DNA from 3 places in the Ruegeria sp. AH3 genome. Region 1 is predicted to be linked to each of the others. Evidence: riboswitches for the same ligand, from Rfam matches in the RefSeq annotation. Region 1 holds a riboswitch; each other region holds the start of a gene.
The links. Region 1 has a riboswitch for cobalamin ahead of ACR3EM_RS16775 (hypothetical protein). Riboswitches for the same ligand answer to the same signal wherever they lie in the genome.
Positions count from the first base shown of each region.

Region 2: it holds a riboswitch for cobalamin, as region 1 does, so the genes downstream of both, ACR3EM_RS03040 (DUF1636 family protein) here and ACR3EM_RS16775 (hypothetical protein) in region 1, are expected to answer to the same signal.
Region 3: it holds a riboswitch for cobalamin, as region 1 does, so the genes downstream of both, ACR3EM_RS13490 (energy-coupling factor ABC transporter permease) here and ACR3EM_RS16775 (hypothetical protein) in region 1, are expected to answer to the same signal.

Region 1 covers NZ_JBQFJL010000001.1:3,329,358-3,334,971, reverse strand. Annotated here, with positions in the region: gene ACR3EM_RS16795 (bifunctional 2',3'-cyclic-nucleotide 2'-phosphodiesterase/3'-nucleotidase) at 1-237, shown strand, start outside; RNA gene ffs (signal recognition particle sRNA small type) at 277-375, shown strand; gene rsgA (ribosome small subunit-dependent GTPase A) at 536-1,564, shown strand; gene ACR3EM_RS16780 (alpha/beta hydrolase family protein) at 1,582-2,439, opposite strand; cobalamin riboswitch at 2,562-2,785, shown strand; gene ACR3EM_RS16775 (hypothetical protein) at 2,875-3,282, shown strand; gene ACR3EM_RS16770 (protein-tyrosine phosphatase family protein) at 3,286-3,789, opposite strand; gene ACR3EM_RS16765 (DNA polymerase III subunit gamma/tau) at 3,959-5,614, shown strand, end outside.
Region 2 covers NZ_JBQFJL010000001.1:627,428-633,041, reverse strand. Annotated here, with positions in the region: gene recJ (single-stranded-DNA-specific exonuclease RecJ) at 1-1,442, shown strand, start outside; tRNA gene ACR3EM_RS03060 (tRNA-Glu) at 1,552-1,626, shown strand; tRNA gene ACR3EM_RS03055 (tRNA-Glu) at 1,648-1,722, shown strand; gene ACR3EM_RS03050 (DeoR/GlpR family DNA-binding transcription regulator) at 1,786-2,583, opposite strand; gene ACR3EM_RS03045 (NAD(P)-dependent oxidoreductase) at 2,707-3,777, opposite strand; cobalamin riboswitch at 3,809-4,014, shown strand; gene ACR3EM_RS03040 (DUF1636 family protein) at 4,100-4,480, shown strand; gene cobW (cobalamin biosynthesis protein CobW) at 4,477-5,532, shown strand; gene cobN (cobaltochelatase subunit CobN) at 5,537-5,614, shown strand, end outside.
Region 3 covers NZ_JBQFJL010000001.1:2,667,351-2,672,964, forward strand. Annotated here, with positions in the region: gene ACR3EM_RS13480 (amino acid aminotransferase) at 409-1,593, opposite strand; gene sseA (3-mercaptopyruvate sulfurtransferase) at 1,593-2,447, opposite strand; cobalamin riboswitch at 2,589-2,800, shown strand; gene ACR3EM_RS13490 (energy-coupling factor ABC transporter permease) at 2,856-3,533, shown strand; gene ACR3EM_RS13495 (CBU_0592 family membrane protein) at 3,551-3,820, opposite strand; gene ACR3EM_RS13500 (helix-turn-helix domain-containing protein) at 3,817-4,380, opposite strand; gene ilvD (dihydroxy-acid dehydratase) at 4,488-5,614, shown strand, end outside.

The DNA of each region.
Region 1 (5,614 bases):
ACGCTGCCTGCGCGGCTCATTCATGATGTGCTGCGTGATTATCTGGCGGGCAAACTGTCATATGACCCGCTGGAGCAAGCGCCGCGCCCGTTCATTCTGAGGCCGACAAACGGAGCCAGAGCTATTCTGACCACCGGCCCGTCCGCCCAGGCCTATCTGCATGAATTGGCCGAGTATGACCCCTGCGTTCTGCCTTTGGACGAAGACGGGTTCCTGCCTATCCAACTGACCCTCTGACGGGTTGCCAATGTGGCGCAGCGGGCCTATATGAGGGGTCGAGAGGTTGGCGCGGGCGAGCGCCTCGCCAACCTGGTCAGGTCCGGAAGGAAGCAGCCACAACGAGTCCCGCTTGGGTCGATGTCCAGCCTCTCACTTTATCAACCCCTGAGCCACAGGAGGGCTTTATGATTGTAGCAATGACCCTTCGGGCAGCCGGGTTCTGATCCGACACGATCTTCTGACTGCCTGAACACATGACCAGCGGATGCGCGATCGCCATCCGTCGGACACGCTGTTTCTGACAACAGGCAGACCAATGTCTCTTTCTTTATCGGACCTCGGATGGTCCTCACATTTTGCCGCGCAACACGTGGCTGACCCAACCTGCAATCCATTTCGCATCACAGCCGTTCATCGGGATCGGTTGATCGGGCTTGGCCCCAACGGCGAGATCCCGTTGCTGACCCCCAACCACCCCACCGGCGACTATGCGGTTGGGGACTGGGTGTTGGCAGACAATGATAGACGCGTGCACCACCTGCTGGACCGGCGCAGCCTGCTGCAGCGTCGCGCTGCGGGCACAGGTGCTTCGGCACAATTAATCGCCGCGAATGTCGATGTGTTGTTCATCGTCAGCTCATGCAATGCCGATTTCAGTCTGCCCCGGCTGGAACGCTATCTGGCGCTTGCGCATCAGGCCGGGTGTTATCCGGTGATCGTGCTGACCAAGGCCGACAATTCCGATGCACCCGAGACCTTTGTGAAAAAGGCGCAAGCCATCGATCCGTTTCTGACTGTGTTGGCGATCAATGCACTGGACCCGGCTGCGATCGAACAGGTTCTTTCGTGGTGCCCAAAGGGTCAGACCGGTGCGCTGCTGGGCTCATCCGGAGTGGGTAAAACCACGCTGGCCAATGGCATGACCGGGCAGGAAAAAGCCACGGCGGGCATTCGCGAGGATGACGCACGGGGCCGGCACACCACGACCGCGCGCGCGTTGCATCAGATGCGCAATGGCGGCTGGCTGATCGACACCCCCGGCATGCGCGCGCTGCGTTTGCTGGATGCACAGGACGGAGTCGATGAGGTCTTCTCGGACCTCACGGAGCTAAGCCTGAATTGCCGTTTCTCGGATTGCCAGCACGAAACCGAGCCCGGCTGTGCGGTTCAGGCCGCGGTCCAAAGCGGCGCGCTTGACCCGTCCCGGCTGGAGCGTTGGCGTAAGTTGCGGCGCGAGGATCAGCGCAACTCGGAAACCATCGCTCAATCCCGGGCGCGGGACAAAGCGTTCGGCAAGATGGTGCGCAGCGTCACGCAGCAGAAAAAGTCACGCAAGAAGCTGTGAGGCAACGCCCCGTCTGGTCAGTCGATCAGGCGGGGCCAGACCGCTGCGTTGCGTCGGGCGAACGCTCCGATATGTCCAACTTTTGGCAAACCAAATTCCTGCGGCGACAACAGGTGACGACGGGCATTTGAGCCGTAAAGATCAGCCAGCCGCCACACGGCGGCGGGTGGTACCATCTCATCATCTTCAAAGGCGAACAGATCAACACGCCCGCCTGCAGTGGACCAGCGAGCCTGAGGCAGCGTCTCTCCGATCTCGGGCAGATAGCTGTCGGGAGCCGTGCACCACTTGCGCCACTGCCAATAGACCGGCGCGGGCAGATCTTCACCAAAACCGACCGCCTTGCCCGGCAAATATCCCAGAGCACGGACCAACAACGGCACATGGCCATACCAGAACAACGCAGCCAGCGCGCGGTAAGGCCACGGGTGATCTTTGAGCGTCACTAGACCTGAACAGACGCAGATCATCCGATCTATCTGTTCGATATCCGATTGCACCGGCCCAAGCATCGCACCAAGCGAGTGGCCAATACTCCATAGCTTGGCACCCGGAAACCGCCGCCGCATCTCGGCCCGTGCAGCAGGGATATCGACCAGCGCCCAGTCTGCCATTGTCACGGTCGAGGCCTTCTGCGGCCCGGTCAGCGAGTGACCAAAATCCCGATAATCGTAGGTCAGGCAGGCCATCCCGCGCTCAGCTGCCAGCCAACGCGCAAAATGCTGATAATAGTCTCGTGGCACGCCTGTGGCACTGTTAATGACCACAACCGTTTCCGGATCGGTCGCAGGCAGATACAAGCGGGCGGACAGCATCGCGGACCCGGCGGGAAACCGGAACTCCTCGGTCATCACGGTTTGCCGCGCGTCCAACATCTGATCCTCATGCGTTATCTGAACCGATCAGTTCACTCGATCGCGTTCGAGTCAAGGTTGACGTGGCTGGACCAAAGGTAAGCTTGTGGCATTCAATCCGCTTGACTCGGGAAGTGCGCAACCGCTAGCGATGAGGTGATGGTTCCCGCGCCCTCGTTCGAGGCCGGGATGAAAAGGGAACACGGTGCGGACCTGCCCGGTAATATCCGGAACGGACCAAATCCGCGACTGCCCCCGCAACTGTAAGCGGAGAGCAATGCCGTAGCGCCACTGGCCTTGAAGGCTGGGAAGGTCGGCAAAGCGATGACCCGCAAGTCAGGAGACCTGCCATCGGAACCGAAACTGAAACTCGGGCGGGGTGTCCGGGCAGGTCCAGACTGCACTGTGCTGTCCCACCTGTTTCACACCCTCAGCCCCACGCGCGGAGGGCGCATCATGATATGGAAAACCGGAACCCACCAGTTCTCGGCAACAATTTGCCAAAGGACGGGGAAAACCTGTCCGGCTTTGGCGCGAATCGCACGGGCGCTGGCCACCTCGATGGCGGAATCAGCCCCTGCGGCGACTACAGAATTCGAGATTCAGGGCAGTAGCGAACTGGCGCATTGTACGGATGGTTGCACCGCCCGTTTTCGCGCGCGCGCCGACGAAATCAGAGTGTTCTGCGGTGCTGGATCAGACGAAGCGATTGAGCATCTGGACAGCTACGCAGACCTTTTGTTCGGCACCGAGACCGCCGCACTGTCGACAAATATATTGTCGAACCCGCCATGCGCGATGCTCGAAGTGTTGACGCTTGCCCAGACTAAGTCGGTGCAACCCGAATACCGACCGTCTGCCTAACAGTCAGCCCGCGGCCAGAATACCGGCGGGCGCGATCGCCCATTCCATCTGCTCGTCGGTTTCAACAGCGCAGGGGCGCAACGCGCGCAGCCTTTGCAACGCTGCATCCGGATGCTCGCCGCATTCTATCATCAAACGCAGTACAGCCATGCCAGATCGACCACATCCGCCCTTGCAGTGAACCAAAATGCGCCCGCCACCGGACAGCGCATGACGCACTGCGGCACTGGCTTCTACCCAACGCTCGTCCACCTCGGGTGATGGCGTGCCATAGTCCTCGACCGGCAGATGAACCCATCGGCAGGCGCGGGTCCGAACGTCGATACCGAAATCTCTGGCGCCATCGAGTATCATCTCGACCTCGGTCGCCATTGAAAGGATCAGGCCGGGCTTCCAATCGGCGACGGCATCCAGATCGTCTTGATAATCGCCACCCCGACCCGGCATCGATGTCAGCGCGAGCGTTCCTCCGCCAACCTGAAGTGCATGGATAACCATCTGAGACATTCTACGTTCCCCCCGAAACGTTAATCAGAAGATCTTTCTACTGGTCTTCAAGTGTCTGATCTTAACCGCCCCGTCCCGCATTCCAAAACGAAAATCATCCGGTCGGGCGGTGGACGCGGACGGCGGCGGCCTCTACGCTGCGGCAGAACTCGAATCCGCGAAAGCAGACATGACCGACACGCCCAGCCCCGCCTATCAGGTGCTTGCCCGCAAATATCGCCCGGAAACCTTTGCCGATCTGGTTGGCCAGGACTCCATGGTCCGCACGCTGAAAAACGCGTTCGAGGCCGACCGCATCGCGCAGGCCTTCATCATGACCGGCATCCGCGGCACCGGTAAAACCACCACCGCCCGGATTATCGCCAAGGGCATGAATTGCATCGGCCCAGATGGCGAAGGCAAACCCACCACCGAACCTTGTGGTCAGTGTGAACATTGCGTCGCCATCATGGAAGGCCGCCATGTCGACGTGATGGAGATGGATGCCGCCAGCCGCACCGGCGTGAATGATATTCGCGAGATCATCGACAGCGTCCGCTACCGCGCCGCCTCGGCCCGCTACAAGATCTACATCATCGACGAGGTCCACATGCTATCGACCAGCGCCTTCAACGCGCTGCTCAAGACGCTTGAGGAACCGCCCGAACATGTAAAGTTCATCTTTGCCACCACCGAGATCCGCAAGGTTCCGGTCACGGTGCTTTCTCGCTGTCAGCGCTTCGATCTGCGCCGGATCGAGCCCGAAGACATGATCGGCCTGCTGCGCAAGATCGCAGATGCCGAAAGCGCGCAGATTGCCGAGGATGCGCTGGCGCTGATCACACGCGCCGCCGAGGGCTCTGCCCGCGACGCGACCTCGTTGCTGGATCAGGCGATCAGCCATGGCGCGGGCGAAACCAGCGCCGATCAGGTGCGCGCGATGCTGGGCCTGGCGGATCGTGGCAGGGTGCTCGACCTGATAGATATGATCCTGCGCGGCGACGCTGCCGGTGCCCTGACCGAGCTCAGCGCCCAATATGCCGAAGGGGCAGACCCGCTGGCCGTTCTGCGTGATCTTGCCGAGATTACCCATTGGGTCTCGGTGGTGAAGATCACGCCAGACGCCGCCGAAGACCCTACCGTCTCGCCCGATGAGCGCGCCCGGGGCCAGCAGATGGCAGATGCCCTGCCGATGCGCGTGTTGACCCGCATGTGGCAGATGCTGCTGAAGGCACTCGAAGAGGTTGCCGCCGCGCCCAACGCGATGATGGCCGCCGAAATGGCCGTGATCCGCCTCACTCATGTGGCCGACCTGCCCAGCCCTGAGGAGTTGATAAAACGCCTTCAGGATGCGCCCATGCCTCCTCCAAACGGAGGGCCGGGAGGCGGCTTGCCGGCAGCCACGCAGAGCAACGTCTCAACCCCCGTTGCGACGCAAACGACCTATGCGGCAACGCGCAACCCAGCTGGCGCGCCCTCGGCAGCGTTGGCCCAGGACGTGGCGAACGCTCTGGCCCGCTACCCTACTTTCGACCATGTGGCCGAACTGATCCGGATCAATCGGGACGTCAAGCTTCTGGTCGAAGTTGAAAACGGTGTACGTCTGGTCTCCTATCAGCCGGGTCGGATCGAGTTTACTCCCGCCCCCCATGCGCCCGCGGACCTTGCCCCTCGGCTCGGATCAGCTTTGCAGCGCTGGACTGGTAATCGATGGGCCGTGACGATTGTATCCGATGGCGATGCAGCAACGATTGCTGAAATTCGCGATGAGGCAGAATTGGCGCTGAAGCAGGTGGCCACCGAACACCCCTTGGTTCAGGCGGTGCTGGCGCAATTCCCTAAGGCC
Region 2 (5,614 bases), 2.7 Mb from region 1:
GGGGCAGCTCAGCGGCGCTGTTGCTGGTTTGGTTGCGTCAGATGGGGATTGCTGCAACGCTCTATGTGCCCGACCGGATCGACGAAGGTTATGGCCCAAACGTGCCTGCCATGCAGGAACTAGCGGCCAGCCATGATCTGATCATCTGCGTGGATTGCGGAACGCTTAGCCACGAACCTATCGCGGCAGCGAAGGGCGCGGATGTGATCGTTCTGGACCACCATTTGGGTGGAGAAACACTGCCGGATTGCGTGGCCGTGGTGAACCCGAACCGGCAGGATGAAAGCGGTGATCTGGGGTATTTCTGCGCCGCTGCCGTGGTGTTCCTGATGCTGGTCGAAGCAGGGCGCCAATTGCGCGAGGCGGGGGCTAAAGGGCCGGATCTGATGGCGATGCTGGATCTGGTGGCGCTGGCCACGGTGGCGGATGTTGCGCCGCTGATCGAGGCCAATAGAGCATTGGTCCGGCAGGGATTGAAAGTTATGGCCCAGAGGCAAAGACCGGGGCTGGTCGCGCTGTCGGACGTGGCGCGCATGGATACCGCGCCCAATAGCTATCACCTGGGGTTTCTGCTGGGGCCGCGTGTGAATGCGGGTGGGCGCATTGGGCAGGCCGATCTGGGCGCACGTTTGCTAAGCACCGACTCGGTTTCCGAGGCCGAAGCCCTGTCCGAGCGGCTGGATGCTCTGAACACCGAACGGCGCGAAATCGAGAACGCGGTGCGCGCGGCAGCCATGACGCAGGCCGAAGAGCGCGGGCTGGATGCGCCGTTGGTTTGGGCTGCGGGCGACGGTTGGCATCCCGGCGTCGTTGGCATCGTCGCATCGCGACTGAAAGAGACCGCAAAACGCCCCGCCATCGTCATCGGATTTGACGGGGATGAGGGCAAGGGCTCTGGCCGGTCGGTCTCGGGCGTCGACCTCGGCGTGTCGATCCAGCGTCTGGCGTCTGAGGGACTGCTGGTCAAGGGCGGCGGCCACAAGATGGCGGCGGGTCTGACAGTGATGCGCGATCAGCTGGAGCCTGCCATGGAGCGGCTGTCGGAACTTCTCGCCAAGCAGGGCGCGGGCCAAGGTGGCCCAGCCGACTTGAAACTGGACGGGGCGCTGATGCCGGGGGCCGCGACAGTTGATCTGATCGAACAGATTGAAAAAGCAGGACCATTCGGGGCTGCGGCCCCTGCCCCTCGATATGCCCTGCCCGACTTGCAAGTGCGCTTTGCCAAGCGCGTAGGTGAGACACATCTGAAACTGTCCCTGTCCGATGGCATGTCCGGTGGACTGGACGCTATCGCCTTTGGCGCATTCGAGGGTCCGTTGGGAGATCGCCTGTCCAATCACGGCGGCGCTCGGTTCCATTTTGCGGGTCGGCTTGAGGTGAATACCTGGGGTGGCCGACAGAGCGTACAGCTGCGGCTGGAAGACGCTGCAGAGGCCGTCTGACACCTGCTTCAACGCACCTCGAAAACGGTCAAAAAAGTTTCGCAGGCTTGCGTTTTTCGTCTTGCGGGGGGGGAAGGTAAACCGTAAAAGGCCCTCCACAAGCCAGCGTGGCCCGTTCGTCTATCGGTTAGGACGCCAGGTTTTCAACCTGGAAAGAGGGGTTCGATTCCCCTACGGGCTGCCACTTTGCTTGTCTGGACCAAGTGGCCCGTTCGTCTATCGGTTAGGACGCCAGGTTTTCAACCTGGAAAGAGGGGTTCGATTCCCCTACGGGCTGCCATTTTTCCAATCCACTCATCGTGATCTCTGATTGAATGATTGTGGCTACGCTTAAGCGCAACGACTAGCCAGCTTGCCGGTGATTGGTTTCTGCAATCTCGATCCGAATACCCCATTGCTTCAATGCCTTGGCAACATCCCCGGTAGGTGCTTGGTCCGTGACCAGTAGATCGATCATACGCGGCTCGGGTCCGACATAAGGCGCGGTTTCACCAAATTTAAAATGCGCCGCAGCCACAAACAGTCGGTCGGTGTTGCTGGCGACAACAGTCGCAAGGTCTGCCTCAACTGAACTGTGGTACAAGAAACCTCGACGTGCCGAAATCGCATCGATGCTGAGCACTGCGATGTCAAACGCATAACGCTGTACCTGCCGATGCGTGACGTGACCGAATGCGCCGCGCTCATCGCTTTGCAGTTCGCCCCCAAGCAAATGCACACGATTGCCATTGGTTCCGGCCAGGGTCTGCCCCACCCCGATCGAGTTGGTCACGACGGTCAGGTTTCCCGACTGCCGCAGCTCTTCGGCCACATAAGCGGTGGTCGAGCCGACATCCAGAAAGACGGTCATCCCGTCCCGTATCAGGCTCGCCACATGCCCCGCGATCAACCGCTTTTCTTCAGAGTGTTGCGCTATACGGCGAAAAAAACTGGGGTCGCCTTGGGTGCCGGCGAGATAAGCGCCGCCATGCACACGTTCGACCGCGCCCGAGGCTGAGAGCGACTTGATCGTGCGCCGCACGGTTTCCTCAGAGACCCCTAGTGTTTTGGCCAGTTCCGAGTTTCGGGCTGTCCCGCCCAGACGACGGAGAACATCCAGAAGTTCAAGCTCACGATGGGTGTGCGGGCTGCGGGTTTTCACTGGACGCTCCGTATTTCCCAAATTTACCCAAACAAAGACACGGAATGCGGTCAGTGATCAACCCGAAACAGGCCGACCGCTGCAAGCGGCCGACTTGGTTTGGCTCAATGACAACAGACAGGCTTACGGCGCAGCGCGGTTTTGCGGAATGACCTCATAGCCGGGCTCTTCGGGTTCATCATCCAGCATTTCGGGTGGAAAGCCCGGTGCTTGAATCTCAAGTCCGGTCGCATCTTCGAGGCGTTTGATTATGTTCGGGGACAACTCGCGCTCGCCGTAGCGTGCGATGCCGTCTTCGAATATCTTGATCATCACCGGATTCACCTCAAGGGGGACACCGGCGCGGTCGGCAACCTCCTGAAACAGGCCGATATCCTTTTTCACCAGGTCCATGGTGAACGAGATATCGCGTGAACCGTTCAAGATGACCTGGCTTTCGGTTTCGTGCACGAACGAGGTGCCCGACGAAATCTTGATCGCCTCATAGGTGGTTCCAAGATCCATTCCAGCTGCTTTGGCGGTCACCAAAGCCTCGGCGCAGGTGATCAGGTTAGCGGTGGCCAGATAGTTGGTCAGCACTTTCAGCACCGAGGCCGACCCCAGTTCACCTGTGTGCAGAATGCGCCGCCCCATGGTCGTCAGGAAGGGCATAATACGCTCGAACGTTTCGCGGTCACAGCCAGCGAAGATCGAGATATTGCCCGTCGCAGCCCGGTGACATCCGCCTGAAACCGGACAATCCACCGCTGCGCCGCCTTGTTCGATGACCATGGCACCAAGGCGTTTGACCTCAGCCTCATCGGTGGTCGACATCTCCATCCAGATTTTGCCGGGGCCGACCTCGGGCAACATCTCTTGCATCACGGCGTCCGAGGCGGCGGGTGAAGGCAAGCAAGTGATCACCGCGTCGCAATCACGCATCAACTGCGCCGGACTTTCAGCGGCTTTGGCACCCTCGGTGACAAATCGGGTCACCTGATCCGGGTTCAGGTCATGAACCGTCAAATCGATTCCGTTACGCAGCAGCGATCCCGAGAGCTTGCCCCCAACATTTCCCAGCCCGATAAACCCTACTTTCATGCGCCGCATCCTCCTGTTCGCGTCTTGTGATCCATGCCAACACGTCACCACAGATGGATCATGCCGCCCAGCGACCTCGACAGGTCGCTTTTTACCTGCTTCTTCGCTGATCATCGCGACTCGCTTGACAAGCAGCCCAAGCGTGCCGCATGTCCCTTTCGTTGGTGTCTGCGTGCGCAGATGAAAAGGGAATGCGTCAGCGGGTTTTCCGTCAAACGCAGCCGCCCCCGCGACCGTGAACGGAGAGGGTGCCCAAGCCACTGGCCGCAAGGCCGGGAAGGCGGGACATCCGACAGAGGCCCGCCTCTGACATCCGCAAGCCGGGAGACCTGCCAACGCCCGAGATTTAAACCGGACGGGGTGTTCCGGTGTCGGGTCAAAAGCGACCCGCATGAAACCCCGTCCCCCACGAAGAGGATTTGGGGGGATGAGAGACATGACCGAGACCGCTCCGGTCGAGCTGCTGGTTTGCACCACCTGCCGTCGCGGGCTGCCTGTCGAAGATGATGCGCAGCGCCCCGGTGCACTTTTGCACAAGGCGCTTGAGCAGGCCGATCTGCCCGAAGGGATCACCTTGAAAGCCGTGGAATGCTTGTCGAACTGCGATGAGGGCTGTTCCATCGTCTTGCGCGGTGGGCCGGATCGCTGGACCTTCGTGTATGAACACCTCAACGAAACCGACCACGTCGACATGATCGTGGAGGGTGCCACCAAATACCTCGCGACCGAGGATGGTCTGGTCAAATGGCGCGAGCGCCCCGAACATTTCCGCAAGAACTGCGCAGCCCGCATTCCCCCGATTGGAGCCCTGAAATGAGCAACCTTGAGAAACTTCCCGTCACTGTGATCACCGGCTTTCTGGGCTCGGGCAAGACAACGCTGGTGCGCCACCTGATGCAGAACCCGCAGGGCAAGCGTCTGGCCGTTGTGGTCAATGAATTCGGCGATGTTGGCGTTGATGGCGATATCCTGAAATCCTGCGCGATCCCCGATTGCCCGGCGGAAAACATCATGGAACTGGCCAATGGCTGCATCTGCTGCACCGTGGCGGACGATTTCATCCCGACCATCGAAGTGCTGATGGCGCTGGAGCCGCGCCCTGATCACATCCTGATCGAAACCAGCGGTCTGGCGCTGCCGAAACCGCTGCTAAAGGCCTTCGACTGGCCTGATATCCGTTCGAAAATCACCGTCGATGGTGTCATCGCGCTGGCCGATGCCGAGGCGGTCGCTGCCGGTCGCTTTGCCCCGAATGTCGAGGCGGTGGATGCCCAGCGCATGGCCGATGACTCGATTGATCATGAAACGCCGCTGTCCGAAGTGTTCGAAGATCAGATTTCCTGCGCCGATATCATCCTGCTGACCAAGCCTGATCTGGCCGGTCCCGAAGGTGTCGCCAAGGCCAAAGAGGTCATCGCTGCAGAGGCCCCGCGCCCCCTGCCCGTTGTTGAAGTGGCCGAGGGCGTCGTTGACGTCCGCGTCGTGTTGGGTCTGGAAGCCGCCGCCGAGGATGACATGGACGCACGCCCATCGCATCACGACGGCCATCACGATCACGAACATGACGATTTCGAAAGCATCATCGTCGAGTTGCCCGAACAGAGCGATCCGCTCGATCTGGTGACGAAAATCGAACGTCTGGCCAAAGAACTGAACATCCTGCGCGTCAAAGGCTATGCCGCCGTTCAAGGCAAGCCCATGCGCCTGCTGGTTCAGGCCGTCGGTGCGCGCGTGCGCCATCAGTATGACCGCCCTTGGGAACCCGGCGAGGAGCGCCGCTCGCGTCTAGTCGTCATTGCCGAGCATGACGATATCAAAGAGGCCGAAATCCGCGATATCCTCGTGGGTGTGACCGAGGCAGCCGAGTAAAGCCATGCACGTCGTCTTCCGCGAAAGCCACGGGTTAGAGGAAACGGAAACCCCGACCGATCTGGGCCAAAGCCCGGCGGAT
Region 3 (5,614 bases), 660 kb from region 1:
CTCTTCTCGTAATCCTCGAATTAATTTACCCCGGCTACGCGACATAGGATGGTCACTTTGGGATCCTATTGGGTTACTAGCCCCCGGAGATTGCTGGCGAGATGAGCAATCCGAACCCTTCGCGGATGAGTACGATACGTATCTTATGTCAGCAGCTGGCCAACTGCGCAACGGTAGCACCCAAACTGATGTTGCCAACTATTTGATATACATTGAGGTTGAGCATATGGGCCTTTCCTATATGCCCGGAGTTGAGCAACGTGCAAAGGCAGTTGTCTCTGCCATCGCTGGTGACAAAGAAATATGGTCATAGCCGAGCGGGCAAGATGACTTTGAGAAAACCCAATACAAATCTCACTGAACGCTGCGCTCGTTTGCGCAGCGCTCAGCAAACCATTTTCGTTGGAATCAGACCCCGACGTCTACAATCGCCTGCGCCAGAATTGGCACGGTGGTCGCGTTCAGACCGGCGATGTTCAGGCGGCTGTCGCCGACCATGTAGATCCCGTGATCGTTGCGCAGTTGCTCGACCAGTTCAGGTGCCGCACCAAGGCGCGAGAACATGCCGCGGTGCTGTGCGACAAACCCGAAACGATCCGACCCGCTAAGGCGTTGCAATTCGTCAGCCAGTTGCTGACGCAGGCCCAGCATGGACAGACGAATCTCTTCCAGCTCAGCGGCCCAGTCGGCGCGCAGCGCGTCATCATTCAGGATCGTCGTTACCACCCGCGCACCATGATCTGGCGGAAACGAGTAGTTCTGACGGTTCAGGAAAGCCAGTGTCGATTGGTTCAGAGCCGTTTGCGCCGCATCGTCGCTGATCGCCATCAGCAGACCAGTCCGTTCGCGGTAGACGCCGAAGTTCTTCGAGCAGGACACCGCGATCAGGCAGCGCTTGACCGATGAGGCAACCAGACGGGTCGCCTGCGCATCCTCTTCAAGGCCGTCGCCGAAGCCCTGATAGGCGATATCGATCATCGCTACGAGGCCTCGCTCGTTGATCAGGTTCACGACCTCCTGCCACTGCACCATGTTCAGGTTGGCTCCGGTCGGGTTGTGACAGCAGCCGTGCAGCAGAACCACATCGCCCGCATTGGCGGTTTTCAGGTCCTCGATCATGCCGTCGAAATCGACGCCGCGGGTTTCACCGTCGAAATAACGATACTGGACCGTCTCGATTCCTAGATAGTTCAGGATCGACAGATGGTTCGGCCAAGTCGGGTTCGACACAAAAACACGGGCCGACGGATTGGCCATGCGGATCATCTCAAACGCCTGACGGCAGGCACCGGTGCCGCCCGGCGTCGCCACGGCGGCGATGTTGGCGCGCGGGACCGATGTACCCAAAATCAGACCGATCATGGCATCGGCATAGGCTGGATCACCGGCCAAACCGGTATAGGCCTTAGTCTCCTGCTCTTCCAGAATGCGTTTTTCAGCCGCTTTCACGGCGCGCATGACCGGGGTGATGCCCTCAGCGTTTTTATAAACGCCAACCCCCAGGTCAATTTTCTGATCGCGCGGGTCATCGCGATACATCTGCATCAGCGCCAGAATCTTGTCGGCTGGCTGTGGCTTGAGGTTCTCGAACATCAGTTCTCTCCGGTTGCGACGGGCAGGGTTGGGAAGGCACCCCATTCAGCCCAGGAGCCGTCATAAAGCGAATGATCTTTTTTACCCATGCGCTCAAGCGCAAGGCTGAGGATCGCAGCCGTGACGCCCGAGCCGCAGGATGTGATTGCGGGTTTCGACAGATCTACGCCTGCGGCCTCAAATATGGCGTGGCACTCTTCCGGCGACTTCATGGTGCCATTTGCTTTCAACAGCGTGCCAAAGGGCACATTGCGAGAGCCCGGAATATGACCCGAGCGTAAACCTTCGCGTGGTTCTGGCGCTGTTCCGGCAAAGCGGTCGGTCGAGCGCGCATCGATGATCTCATGATCGTTCAGCTTGGCCGCAGCTGAAACCTGCGTCACGTCACGCACCAGATGGTTTTGTACGCGAACGGTCATATGGCGATCGCGAACGACGGGCGGCAGGTCCTCAATCTCGCGACCTTCGGCCTGCCATTTCGGCAGCCCCCCATCCAGAACGGCAATATTGTCCTGACCCATCAAACGGAACAGCCACCAGACGCGTGCGGCAGACATCAGCCCGGCCCCGTCATAGACAACGACCTGATGGCCGTCGCCCACCCCCATCGCCCGCAGGCGGGACATGAATTTCTCAACCGGGGGTGCCATATGCGGCAGGTCCGAACGGTGATCAGCAATGTCATCAATGTCAAAGAACCGTGCACCGGGGATATGGCCTACATCATACTCGGCCTTCGCATCGCGGTTCTGCGCGGGCAGATACCAGGACCCGTCCAAAATCCGCAGATCCGGGTCCTTGAGATGCGCGGCCAGCCAGTCTGTGGATACGAGAGTTTTCGGATCGTCCTGCATCAAAGCCTCCCCTGAGCGAGCTTGGATTTTCCCTATATGGGCACGGCCAAACGTTCAAGTCACGCCGCAGTTCAGAACCCGCGCGGGGAACGTTTTTTTCCAACCACATGCTTGGCGTGCTTGACAGACAGCATTCTGTGGCAGAAATCTGTGCGACATGGTTCCCAAAGGGGTTTCCCCAGAGGGATGAAAAGGGAATCCGGTGCGACAAATCCTGTCAATTCCGGAACTGCCCCCGCAACTGTAAGCGGAGTATCGCCCCATCAGGGCCACTGACCGAAATGATCGGTTGGGAAGGCCGGGATCGATCCCAATCCGCGAGTCAGGAGACCTGCCATGCACAAACCGGGCATCCGCCCAATTTCAACACGTTTCTACCGTCGGGTGTGACGGTAAGGAGAACAAACTATGCATATCGAACCGGGCGTCGTTAACGGCGCCAAACTTGTCCTGAGCTATGCCACCGCGGCCGGGGCAGGGCTTTATAGTCTGAAGCTGGCGTGGGAGAGCGTCAAAAACAGTGGTGTTGCAAGCCTTGCAGTGCGGTCTGCCCTGACAACCGGCCTTGTTTTCACATTCTTTGAAGTTCTGCCTCATTTCCCGGTGGGAGTGTCAGAGGTGCACTTTATTCTGGGCTCGACACTGTTTCTTTTGTTCGGTGCCGCCCCGGCTGCGATTGGTCTGATCCTGGGCCTCTTTGTTCAAGGGTTTTTCTTGGCACCCTTCGATCTGCCCCAGTTCGGAATGAACATGACGACGTTGCTGGTGCCTCTGTTTGCCCTGCAGGCGTTGGCAAACCGCGTCATTGCGCCGAATACGGCCTATGTTGACCTCAAGTATTCTCAGGCACTTGCGCTGTCGACCGCCTATCAGGGTGGTGTCGTACTATGGGTGGCCTTCTGGGCGTTCTACGGTCAGGGTTTCGGTGCCGAAAACATCGCCGCCGTGGCCAGCTTTGGCGGAGCTTACATGATGGTTATCCTGATTGAGCCCCTGGCCGATCTTGCCGTTCTTGCGGCTGCGAAATCCATGAAGGGTCTGAACAAGCTCGGCCTGTTCACGCCACGTCTTCTCAGCGCAGCCTAAACATCCCGCGCCGCGCACTACTTTGCGCGGCGCAACCTGAAATGCTGAATGATCCCGATCATGCTGATCAGAATCCAGAACCCCTCGATCAGCATCGACGCCAGATTGAAATTCTCGAGCAGCGAATAGACGATCAGAACCGACCCCAAGAGGTTCACCACCGGAAACGCGAGATCGTCAGAGTTCATCATCCGCATCTGTGTCGCAAAATAGGCCGCGACCACGATCAAAGCCCCAAACGAGCCAATAGCGTCGACGATGGTGAGGCTGTCGAGAACTGCAGTCATGAATGGGCCTTGCCGTTTTCAGAATACTCGTTGTGCTGGGCGTAGTGGTGCATGTTCAGGAATGCGGCACCCTCTGCACCCGCGCGGTATCCATGGGGGATATCAGCGGCAAAGCGCAAGCCCTGTCCGGCCTGCAAAGATACCCATTCCCGATCGCGTAGAATCTCGAGCGTACCTGAAAGAACAAACACCTCCTCGGTCACACCAGCGGCATGGGCGGGGGATTCGTGGCTTTGGTTCGGATGCAAGCTGACGTGAAATGTCTCGGCCCCTAGGGCGGGGTCGAAGGGAAAGACGATCTTGACCTCTATGGTCCCGGGGAAGGTCACGGTCTGGAAAACAGACGGGTCGCCCAGCGCCGTATCGATCAGCGCGCTGAGTGGTAGCTGGAAGCCTTTGGCGATTTTCCACAAGGTCGCGATGGTGGGGCTGGATTCGCCGCGCTCTATCTGGCCCAGCATGGCTTTGCTGACCCCGGTCATTTCAGCCACCTTCGACAGGCTCAGCCCGGACGCCGTCCGCACGTCCCGTAATTTCAGCGTTATGTCGTCCGGTGCCATATCATCAACTTCCGAATCCTCTTGTACGTTATAGCGCACATGTGATACGTGCGCTATAACGTACGAACCCCAAGACATGCAACCCGAGGCAAAAGGGAAACAGCATCATGCCATTGTACCGATCCAGAACCTCTACCCATGGCCGCAACATGGCCGGTGCCCGCGGTTTGTGGCGCGCCACCGGTATGGGCGACGATGATTTCGGCAAACCGATCATCGCTATCGTAAACTCGTTCACCCAGTTTGTGCCCGGTCACGTCCACTTGAAGGACCTCGGCCAGATGGTCGCGCGCGAGGTCGAGGCAGCCGGCGGTGTCGCGAAAGAGTTCAACACCATCGCGGTCGATGATGGCATCGCCATGGGCCATGACGGGATGCTGTATTCGCTGCCCTCGCGTGAGGTGATCGCGGATTCGGTGGAATACATGGTCAACGCGCATTGCGCCGACGCGATGGTCTGTATCTCGAACTGCGACAAGATCACCCCCGGCATGTTGATGGCGGCCATGCGCCTGAACATCCCGGCCATCTTCGTCTCGGGTGGTCCGATGGAAGCGGGCAAGATCGATATCGCCGATCTGGACGCCAAGAAAATCGACCTTGTGGATGCGATGGTAGCCGCTGCTGACGACCGCTTCACCGACGAACAGGTTCAGCATATCGAGGAAAACGCCTGCCCCACCTGCGGCTCGTGTTCGGGCATGTTCACTGCCAACTCGATGAACTGTCTGGCCGAGGCGCTGGGTCTGGCACTGCCGGGCAACGGCTCGACCCTTGCCACACACGCGGACCGCAAAGAGCTGTTCCTTGAGGCCGGTCGCCGGATCGTCGAGATCACCAAGCGGCACTATGATCTGGACGAAAAAGGCTTCCTGCCACGCGAGATCGCTACGTTCGAGGCCTTTGAGAACGCCATGAGCCTCGACATCGCTATGGGCGGTTCGACCAACACGGTACTGCACTTGCTGGCCATTGCGCATGAGGGCGAGGTGCATTTCACCATGTCCGATATGGACCACCTCAGCCGCGAAGTGCCTTGTTTGTGTAAGGTCGCACCCAATACCGAGAATGTGCATATGGAAGACGTGCACCGCGCCGGTGGCATCTTCTCAATCCTTGGCGAACTGAGCCGTGCGGGATTGCTGCACGAAGATTGCGCAACCGTTCATTCGGCTACGATGGGCGAAGCGATTGCCAATTGGGACATCAAGATCGCCAACAATCCCAAAGCGCA